3 regions of the Micromonospora echinofusca genome follow, and region 1 is predicted to be linked to each of the others. Evidence: riboswitches for the same ligand, from Rfam matches in the RefSeq annotation. Region 1 holds a riboswitch; each other region holds the start of a gene.

What was found. A riboswitch is a leader RNA that binds a small molecule or an ion and turns the genes downstream of it on or off. The one in region 1 is predicted to bind cyclic di-AMP.
Region 2: it holds a riboswitch for cyclic di-AMP, as region 1 does, so the genes downstream of both, GA0070610_RS24825 (coiled-coil domain-containing protein) here and GA0070610_RS18405 (C39 family peptidase) in region 1, are expected to answer to the same signal.
Region 3: it holds a riboswitch for cyclic di-AMP, as region 1 does, so the genes downstream of both, GA0070610_RS27495 (C40 family peptidase) here and GA0070610_RS18405 (C39 family peptidase) in region 1, are expected to answer to the same signal.

Annotation. Positions count from the first base shown of each region.
Region 1 covers NZ_LT607733.1:4,356,885-4,360,149, forward strand. Annotated here, with positions in the region: gene GA0070610_RS18395 (CDP-glycerol glycerophosphotransferase family protein) at 1-278, shown strand, start outside; gene GA0070610_RS18400 (alpha/beta fold hydrolase) at 302-1,045, opposite strand; gene GA0070610_RS18405 (C39 family peptidase) at 1,151-1,996, opposite strand; cyclic di-AMP (ydaO/yuaA leader) riboswitch at 2,225-2,365, opposite strand; gene GA0070610_RS18410 (acyltransferase family protein) at 2,719-3,265, opposite strand, start outside.
Region 2 covers NZ_LT607733.1:5,792,030-5,795,294, reverse strand. Annotated here, with positions in the region: gene GA0070610_RS24830 (carbonic anhydrase) at 1-99, shown strand, start outside; gene GA0070610_RS24825 (coiled-coil domain-containing protein) at 221-1,237, opposite strand; cyclic di-AMP (ydaO/yuaA leader) riboswitch at 1,241-1,372, opposite strand; gene GA0070610_RS24820 (YibE/F family protein) at 1,539-2,882, opposite strand.
Region 3 covers NZ_LT607733.1:6,385,947-6,389,211, forward strand. Annotated here, with positions in the region: gene dcd (dCTP deaminase) at 6-584, shown strand; gene GA0070610_RS27495 (C40 family peptidase) at 639-1,679, opposite strand; cyclic di-AMP (ydaO/yuaA leader) riboswitch at 1,692-1,826, opposite strand; gene GA0070610_RS27500 (N-acetylmuramoyl-L-alanine amidase) at 2,065-3,265, shown strand, end outside.

The DNA of each region.
Region 1 (3,265 bases):
TCCCGCTCGCCGGGTCGGGCTACGTGCTGCGGCGCGACATGTCGAACGCGGACGAGGTGCTGACCGCGCTGCTGGACACCGATCCGCTGGCGTCGGCCCGCTGGGTCACCCGGAGCCGCTACCTGGGCGACTTCCCCGCCGAGACGTACGCCGAGGCGTTCCTGACGGCCGCGCGGCGCCAGCTCGACGAGGGCTGGATCCCGCCGGCCCCGCGTACCGCCGGCGGGCCCGGCCTGCCGGTCGATCCGGACGAGGCGACGCTCTCCCCCGCCACCTGACACGCCCGGCCGGCGGGGACGGGTCAGCGGTAGGGCTCGACGAGGTCCAGGACCGTCCCGGGGGCCTCGACGTGGGCGTTGTGCCCGAGGCCGGGCAGGGTGGCGACCGGCACGCCCAGCTCCTTGAGCTGGGCGTCGGTGACCATCGGGTCGTGCTCGCCACGGGCCAGCAGCACCGGCACGTCGGTCGCCGCCAGCAGGGCCGGCAGCTCCGGCTCGCCCACGTCGAACGCGGCGGGGTCCATCGCCAGCCGCCAGCGACCGTCGACCTGCCGCAGCCCGGCCTCCACGACGTGATGGTCCGGTGCGAAGAGCCCGGTAAGGCCGGCCACCCGCAGGTAGCGGCGGGCCGCCTCGTCCCGGCTCGCGAACCAGGTCACCGGACGGGCCGCCAGCTCACCCGCCTTCGCCAGCTCGGCCGGCGACCAGACCGCCTTGATGCCGAGGCCGACCACGGCCTCGACCGGCACCCCGGCGCCACGGGCGGCGAGCGCCAGCCCGACCACCCCGCCGAGGGAGTGCCCCAGCACGACGAGCCGGTCGCCTGCCGTCAGCCCGGCGGCGATCCGCGCGGCCAGGCCCGCGAACGAGTACTCCGGCAGCGGCGGCGACCAGCCGTGACCGGCGAGGTCCGGCGCCAGCCAGCGTCCCGCCCAGCGGCGCTCCAGCAGCGGCGCGCAGGGCAGCCACACGTCGCCGGTCGCGCCCATGCCGTGCAGCAGCAGGAGCACCCGCCGGCCGTCGCGGTCACCCGATTCATCGACCATGCCGCGCAGTCTGTCACCCACCGGGGCGCCGGGCGAGGGCCGTGACCCGGGCACGACAACGGGCGCCGGCCCCCGGGATGGGGGGCCGACGCCCGTCGGGGTCGCTCAGGCGGAGTAGCCGCGGGTGGCGGCCCAGTTCGCCAGGGCGATGGTGCTCATCCAGTACGACGCGGTCGCCGGGTTCGCCGAGTCGGCGATCTTCACGAGCCGTCCCTCGTCCTGGTAGCCGACCACGGCCACGTAGTGGCCGCCGGGGAACGAGTGCCAGCCGCCGTCGGTGTCCGTGGCGCTGCCGGCGACGTTCACCACGACGCCCCGCCCGTCGCCGATGGCCGCGACGACGTCGGCCTGGAGCCGGTCCATCTGCGCCGGGGTGGCGGCGCCGCCGGGGATCATCCGGGTCCGGTACGGCTCGCCCTTCACCGTCGCGTTCAGCACGCGGGTGGTGTCCTGGGCCGAGTCGGTGCCCATCTGGTCGGTGCCCAGCTGGGCACCGAGAGCGTCCTGGCTGCGTGCGATGCCGGCGGCGCTGAGGGCGTGCCGGACGGCCGCCGGACCGCAGTTGTAGAACGTGGTCTGGGCCTGGTAGTCGTAGTCCAGGCTCTTCGCGGCCGGTGGCTTCGGCGGCTCCGGCTTGCGGGTCAGGTCCGGGTCCGGGGCGGTGCTGGTGGCGCTGGCCGAGGGGGCGGCGCTGGCGGTGGCCGGGGCCGCGCTGGACGGGGCCGTCGCGATCCGGGCCTGGCCGCGCGAGGCCGCGGTGTCCTCGCGGGGCTCGCTCGCGGCGACCGGGGCCTGCGCGGCGGCGGGGGCCTCGTCGGCTCCGGCCAGCAGCGCGCCCGTGCCCGACGCCAGCACGAGCGCCGCGACGGACGCGGCGGCAAACTGGTACGGACGATCGGACGTGAGGCGACGTAGCTGTCGCCTGAGGTGGTGCTTCACGGTTTCCTCCACGGGCTCGGGGTGAGCGGCCGGCGGTCCGCGCCGCGGGCAGGGCGGACCGACCGCGCGGACGGGCGTCCGTGCGGGTCGTGGGCCACTCAGGGGATGCGCCCGGGATGCCGGGCGACGAACGGTGACCGGTCGGTCAGCTCGCTACCTGCGAAGGGGCGAGCGCGGGCACCGCGGCGCCGTGGAGACGGCGGAACAACCGAGGGGTGGGTGGGTGCTGCACGAGGATGGAACTCCTTCCGACGCCGCCGACCGGGTTAGCTGACGGATTCGGGCGGGAAGAACGCCCTACCACAGGCCTGCGGCCCACGGATTCACCCCACGAAGCACTGGGTCCCCGGCTCGTCGTTCACGATTGGGCGGGTCGGTGCGGCGTCGCCTCTGGGCGATCGGGTACCGCACCGGACGCGCCGACATTACTGGCCGGTCCGCGCCCTGCCAACCCCGCCCCACCTGCTTAAACCCTGATCGGGACGCAATTTTTGCGGGCAGCCCGCCACTGACGTGACTCAATGGGACGACCGTTTCGGCCGGCGCCCGAGGGTGACAACGGGACGAGTGGCGGGCATCGACCCCGAAACCCCGGCGGGAAACGACCCGGCCACGCCCTATGACCGGTTCGGCGTCGCGGTGACCGGCGTCACGGAAACGGTCGGGCTTTCTCGACCGGTGGGATTCCGCCGGGCGCTGGCCGCCCCGGTCGGAGCGGCCCGAGCCCGGGGCGGTCAGCGCGAGTCGACGTACGCCGCCGGGTGGTCGGCGGGCCGGGGACGCGGCACGGCGTCGCCCCGCTTCCCCGGTGGTGGCCCGGAGGCGCCGGGGTCCGTCCCGCCGTCGTCCCCGCCGCGCGGTGTCGGGCGGGCCGTCCTGCGCGGGGTGAGCAGCCGCATCATCGGCGTCTCGACGAAGCGGTGCAGCAGGGCGGCCAGGGCCAGGTTGACCAGCAGGAAGCCGAGCACCACCGCCAGCCCCCACCAGCCGGGGAACCCGACACCCCAGTCGCCGGTGAACCGCAGGACGCTGATCATCACCAGGACGTGCACCAGGTAGAAGGCGAAGGAGACCTCGCCGAGCCAGACCATCGGGCGGGACCGCCACGGCGAGCGCCGCCCGCGTACGTCGGCGTCCGCCGCCGCCGCGATGACCAGGATGTACGCCACCGAGAGCAGCGCCGCCCACAGTTCGGCGCGGACCCACTGCGCGGCGAGCACCCAGGTCGCCACGAACACCAGGCTGGCCACCGGCAGGCTCGGGCCCCGCCACCGGCCGCGC
Region 2 (3,265 bases), 1.4 Mb from region 1:
GGCATGTCGTACCGGCTGACCGCCGGTGAGGTGCGGACGGTGGCCGCCGTGCCCGCCCGTACGGTCGACGCGCCGGAGCCGGCCGCCAGCGCCGCCTGATCCTCCCGCCGAGCCGTCCCGACCGGTCGTCGTCGGGCCGCACGACGACACAGGGCCGCTCCCGCGTCCGGTGGGGGCGGCCCTGTGTCGGTCCCGGCTTCGCCGGCCCGTGGGCGGGCGGCTAGAGCAGTGACACGTGCACGTGGTCGGTGTGGTTCGACGGGCCGCTGTAGGACTTCCAGCCGGTCGCCGGGAACCAGATCTGCCGGTTCCAGATCACGTAGTAGATGCCGAGCCGGTCGGCGTTGCGGACCAGGAACGCGGTCAGGTTGTTGCCGTACATGTAGGTGTCGTCGTTGTGCCAGGGGGAGAAGCCGCTCCTCTGCAACGACCAGTCGCAGGCCCGGCCCTTCGGATGCTCGTACGGCCCGCCGGAGCGGTAACAGCCGACGAACCGGTTGAAGCCGACCCGCTTGACCTCCTTGTACATGTGCAGCGTGCGCGCGGTGATGCAGCCGGAGGTGGTGGGATCGTCCTCGGTGCAGCCCAGGGGCTTCCAGTCGCCGTCGGCCGTACGTCCCGGCGCGATTTTCGCCACCGGCGAGGTGGCGACCACCTTGCCACTGGTCAGCCCCCTGCCGCCGACCAGTGCGAGCGCCTTCTCCGCCTCCCGCTTGCCGCGCGCCATCTCGTTCGTCAGCTTCTGCTGCTCGCGGACCTCGGCGTCGAGCGCCAGCTTGGCCTGCTCGGCGCGGTTCTTGACCGCGTTCACCTCGGCGAGCTTCTTGGAGTTGACCAGGTTCAGCTCGTCGAGGGCGGCGGCGCGCTTGACGAACGAGTCGGGGCTGGCGGTGTCCAGCAGCATCGACACCGCGCCGATCCGTCCCGTCCGGTAGGACTGGGCGGCGATCTGACTGACCTGCGGGGCCAGCGCGTTCAGTTCGGCCTGTGCCCGGTTGACCTCCAGGGCCAGTTCGAGCTGGCGCTTCTTCGACTTCTCCAGCTTCGCCTTGGCCTGCACGTAGGACCGGTTGCGGGCCTCGATCAGGTCGTCGAGCAGCTTGGGCTCGTCGTCGCCGTGGCCGGAGGGCTTGGGTGGGGTGGGCGCGGCCACCGCCGGGAGAGGCCCGGCGAAGACCGCCAGGGCGGCGAGTACGGCCACCACGGGCGTCAGCCAGCGGCGTAGGGGTGCCGTCACAGTTTTCCCTTCCGTCGACCGCCGACCGGGTTAGCTGACGGGTTCGGGGCGGAAGTGGCCCCTACCGCTGTCGCGGATTCACCCCACGTGCCTGGGTCCCCGGCTCGCCTGGCGGCGATTGGGCGGCGGCACCGCAGGCGCCGCTGCGCGCCTTCGGCGGTGACCGGCAGCGAGGTTACCTGAGAGCACTCCCGGGGATCTACGTCCCTAAGCCGACTAAATGCGTTATTTCGTAATGGCTGACGGTGACCAGTGACGCGTTTATCAGGGCGGGAACCCCGAATCGTCACGCAGAGGAGTGTCACCATGCGGTGTCCGTTCTCCTGTTGTGGTCGGGCCATCCGGCGGGAGCGGCGGACGGCACGTCTCCGCGCGGCCCGCTGAGCGCCTCCAGCGCCTCGGCCCGGTCGGCCGCCGGCCGAGGCGTCGGCGCGGGGGCCGCGCGGTCGGTGGGCTCCCCGGCCCGCCGGCCCGCCGTGGTCACCAGGGCCGCCAGACCGGTGGTCAGCGGCACGGCGGCGATCAGCCCGAGGGTGGCGACCGCGCTGCGGACGATCTCCTGGGCGAGGAACTCGCTGGTGAGAAGCTGGGTCACCGCCCGCGAGTCGGCGGTGAGCAGGAGCAGCACCGGCAGCGAGGCGCCGGCGTACGCCAGCACGATCGTGTTCACCGTCGAGGCGATGTGCGCCCGCCCGACCCGGGTCGCCGCCCGGTAGAGCTGCCTGCGGGACAGGCCCGGGTTGGCGTGCGCCAGCTCGGTGACGGTGGCGGCCTGGGTGACCGTGACGTCGTCGAGCACCCCGAGGGAGCCGATGATGATCCCGGCCAGCAGCAGCCCGTGCAGGTCGACGTCGGCCTGGTACATCGACAGCGTGGTGGCGTCCTCGGAGCCGAAGCCGGTCAGGTGGGTCGCGGCGGTGGCGATGGTGCCGAGGACGCCGGTCAGCACCAGGCTGCCCAACGTGCCGAGTACGGCGACCGAGGTCTGCGCGGTCACGCCGTGGGTCAGGTAGAGCACCACGAACATGATCAGGGCGGCGCCGACGACCGCGACCAGGAGCGGGGGGCTCCCGGCGCTGATGCCCGGCAGCACGAAGGTCAGCAGGATGGCGAAGCTCGCCGCCAGGCCGGCCAGCGCGGCCAGCCCTCGCCACCGCCCGAAGGCGACGATCGCGGCCGCGAAGAGCGCCACCAGCCAGACCAGCGGCTTGCCGCGCTGGTGCTCCGCGATGTTGTAGGAGCTGGCGGTGGGATCGGCGGGGTCGATGAGCTCGACCAGGATGATCTCGTCGTCCACGGCGACGGTCGGCGCACCGGGGCCGGCCGGGACCGGCGTCTGGACCTGCTGGCCGGCGTCGGGGCCGTCCTCGACCCGTACGGTGACGGTGCCGCAGGGGCCCCGCGGGGCGTCGGGGCTTCCCTCCGGCACCTCCGGGGCCGGCGGGCACGGCTCCGTCACCACCCGGGTCACGGTGCCGTGGTGGCGGGGTGGCTCGGTGCCGGCCGCCGGGTCGGGCGCGTCCCACGGCCACAGCACCAGGGCGGCGATCAGCGTGGCGACGAAGAGGGGCACCACCGTCGCGACGAGGATCCGCCGCACCCTCGGCGGGGCGGACGGAACGGGACGGGTGTGGTCGGCGCCCAACGAGTTTCTCCCAACGGATCCAGGGCGGGGTACGGGCCGGCGGGCCGGTCGGTTCAACGTCGCCACGGAGGCGGGGCGGGAACCGTCCCCCACCTGGCGGTGTGGTCACGTGCCGTGGTCGTCGGCTCCCGCCCGGCGACGGGTGACCGGCGCCGTCGCCCGGCGGGGGGCGCGGGGCGGGCGGTGCGGAGTCCGGAGGGCCACCGGCCGAATGGTAGCCACCCCGGCATCGGGGCGCAGGTCGTGCGGGTGGTGTCGCGACGCGGACCTTCGCCGCGCAGGTCCGGCCCGCCCACGTGCGTGACCTACGCACGCCCGGCCGCGCTCACGTGCGGGGGTCGCCGCGGGTGGTACCCGTGCGGAACGGGCCGACGCGCTAGCGT
Region 3 (3,265 bases), 2.0 Mb from region 1:
TGCGGATGCTGCTCTCCGACCGCGACCTGGCCTCCGAGATCGAGGCGGGGACGCTCGCGCTGGAGCCGTTCGAGCCCGCGCTGGTGCAACCGTCCAGCATCGACGTACGCCTGGACAAGCTCTTCCGGGTCTTCAACAACCACCTCTACACCCACATCGACCCCGCGCAGCAGCAGGACGACCTCACGTCGATGGTCGAGGTGCCCGAGGGCGAGCCGTACGTGCTGCATCCGGGCGAGTTCGTGCTCGCCTCGACGCTGGAGGTGATCTCGCTCGGCGACCAGCTCGCCGGCCGCCTGGAGGGCAAGTCGAGCCTGGGCCGGCTGGGCCTGCTCACCCACTCCACGGCGGGCTTCATCGACCCGGGCTTCTCCGGTCACGTGACCCTGGAGCTGTCCAACGTGGCGAACCTGCCCATCACCCTCTGGCCGGGCATGAAGATCGGCCAGCTCTGCATCTTCCGGCTCTCGTCGCCGGCTGAGCACCCGTACGGCTCGGCCGTCTACGGCTCCCGCTACCAGGGGCAGCGCGGCCCGACCCCGAGCCGCTCCTGGCAGCACTGGCGCACCTGGCCGACGCGCTGACCCGACCCTCGGCCGGGCGGAGGGCCCCCGCCGGGCAGGGATCCTCCGGGCACGTCAGCCGGGCCGGCCGTAGCTGTGGATCGGGCCGTCGTCGACCTTCTTCATCCTGACGGGCACCCCGGCGCGGGAGGCGTGCACCACCCAGCCCCCGCCGACGTACATGCCGACGTGGTGCAGGTCGCTGTAGTAGAAGACCAGGTCACCCGGGCGCAGTTCGCCCCGGCTGACGGACGCGGTGGCCCGGCGCTGCTGGGCGGCGTTGTGCGGCAGCGAGACCCCGGCCTTCGCCCAGGCGGCGAGCATCAGGCCGGAGCAGTCGTACGAGTTCGGCCCCTCGGCGCCCCAGACGTAGGGCTTGCCGATCTGGGCACAGGCGAACTTGACGGCGGTGCCGGCCGGACCGCCGGGATAGCCGGTCGGGCAGGGGGCGGGACGCAGCGGCCCGCCGCCGCCGTTGCCGTAGACGCGCAGCCGCAGCTTCTGCAACCGGTCGATCTCGGCGTTGATCTGCTTCTTCTTCGCCGCGAGCTGGGCCTCGGTGCGGCTGAGCTGGGCGACCATCTCGTCCAGCGGCGCCTTCTTCGCGGCCAGCCGGTCGCGCAGCTCGGCGACCTGCCGTACGTCCTGCTGCTGATGCTGGGCGAACCGGTCGAGCAGTTCGAGCTGCCCGACCATCTCGCCGGGCGAGCGGCTGCCCAGCAGGGCGTTGACGACGGAGACGTTCTCGCCCTTGTAGGCGCGGGCGGCCAGTGCGCCCACCTTCTCCATCGCCTGGTCGACCTGGCGCTCCAGCGGCCCGATCTGCGCGGCGAGCGCGTCGGCCTGCCTGCGCCTGGCGGCCAGGTCCTGCCGGGTGGCGTTGTGCCGTTCGATGACGGGTTCGAGCTTGTTCCAGTCCTCGTCGATCTGCCGCTCGATCTCGGCGACCGTCGGTTCGGCGTGGGCCGCCGTGGCGCCGCCGGTCAGGACGACGGCGAACGCGGCCAGGGCGGCGAGGGCGGTGGTGCAGCGGTACCAGCGTGGGCGCGGCGCAGCCGTCGTCGGATCGGCGAGGGCCGACCGGACCGACGGTGGCCGCGGGGCATGGTGTGCCACCGGGTTCCGTACTCCTTCTTCCGTACCGCCTACCGGGTTAGCTGACGGGTTCGGGCGGGAAGGGGCGCCCTACCGCAGGGACTGCGGATTCACCCCGGGGTACCTGGGTCCCCGGCTCGCTCGTGAGCGACTCGGCGGTGTCGGACCGTCACCGCCCTGGTTGGACGGATTGTCACCGGCCGACGAATGACCAGAGTAGAGACGACCGTTATCGATCCGCAACCCTCGCGGCGGTGACACTCCGTACTCACCACGGTCGGGCGATTCCGCAACCCGGGGGGCGAAGATTTTCTTCCTTCTGAAGTGTCTGGCAGAAAGGTATTGACCAGAGGCGGCGGACGGGGCGAAGGTGGCCCCACCTTTGCCCGCCCGAACTGGGGGTCTGATGCACCTGTCAGCGACATCGAGGAGCAGACGCGTCCTGCTGGCCGCCGCCGTGGCCGCCGCCCTTGCGGCGACGCCGCTCACCGCCGCCGGATCCGCCGCCGCGGCGCCGACCAACGACCGGCAGCAGCAGTACGCCGCCGCGGCGGCCGAGTACGGCGTGCCGGAGAGCGTCCTGCTCGGGGTCTCCTACCTGCAGTCCCGCTGGGACACCAACGCCGGCACGCCGAGCACCAGCGGCGGGTACGGACCGATGCACCTCACCGACGCCGAGCACGTCGCCGCCTCCGGCGGCACCCACCACGACGAGGGCACCGAGGACCCGCGCGGGGACGACTCCCGCCGTTCCCTGGCCGAGGCCCACGAGCCGCCGGCCGCCGCCCCGCCCGCCGAGTCGGCACTCCGTACGGTCGACGCCGCCGCGGACCTGACCGGCGCCAGCGAGGAGGCGCTGCGCACGGACGTCACGACGAACATCCGGGGAGGCGCGGCGCTGCTGGCCGCGTACCAGAAGGAGATCGGCGCCCCGGTCGGCGCCGGCACCGACCCTGCGGCCTGGTACGGCGCGGTGGCCCGGTACTCCGGCGCGGACAGCGCCGACGCCGCGGCGGCCTTCGCCGACGAGGTGTACGCCACCATCGCCACGGGCGACAGCCGGCTGACCGACGACGGGCAGCGGGTCACGCTCGCCGGCAGCGCGGTCCAGCCGGAGCGCTCCTGGCTGGACCGGCTGCGCCTGCGCAAGCTCACCCGGCCCGACGGCCTGGAGTGCCCGAGCGACATCTCCTGCGAGTGGATCCCGGCCCCCTACCAGCAGTACGGCCCCACGCTCGGCGACTACGGCAACCACGACCTGGGGAACCGGCCCGCCCAGCAGAAGATCGAGTACATCGTCATCCACGACACCGAGGGCTACTTCGGTCCCAGCGTCAACCTGGTCAAGGACCCGAAGCGGGTGGGCTGGCACTACACCCTGCGCTCGGTGGACGGCCACATCGCCCAGCACATCAAGACCAAGGACGTCGGCTGGCACGCCGGCAACTGGTACGTGAACTCGAAGTCCATCGGCCTCGAGCACGAGGGCTTCGCGGGGCACGGCACCTGGTACACCGAGGCGATGTACCGCACCTCCGCCAAGCTGGTCCGCCACCTGGCGCGAGCGTACAACATCCCGCTGGACCGCAACCACATCATCGGGCACG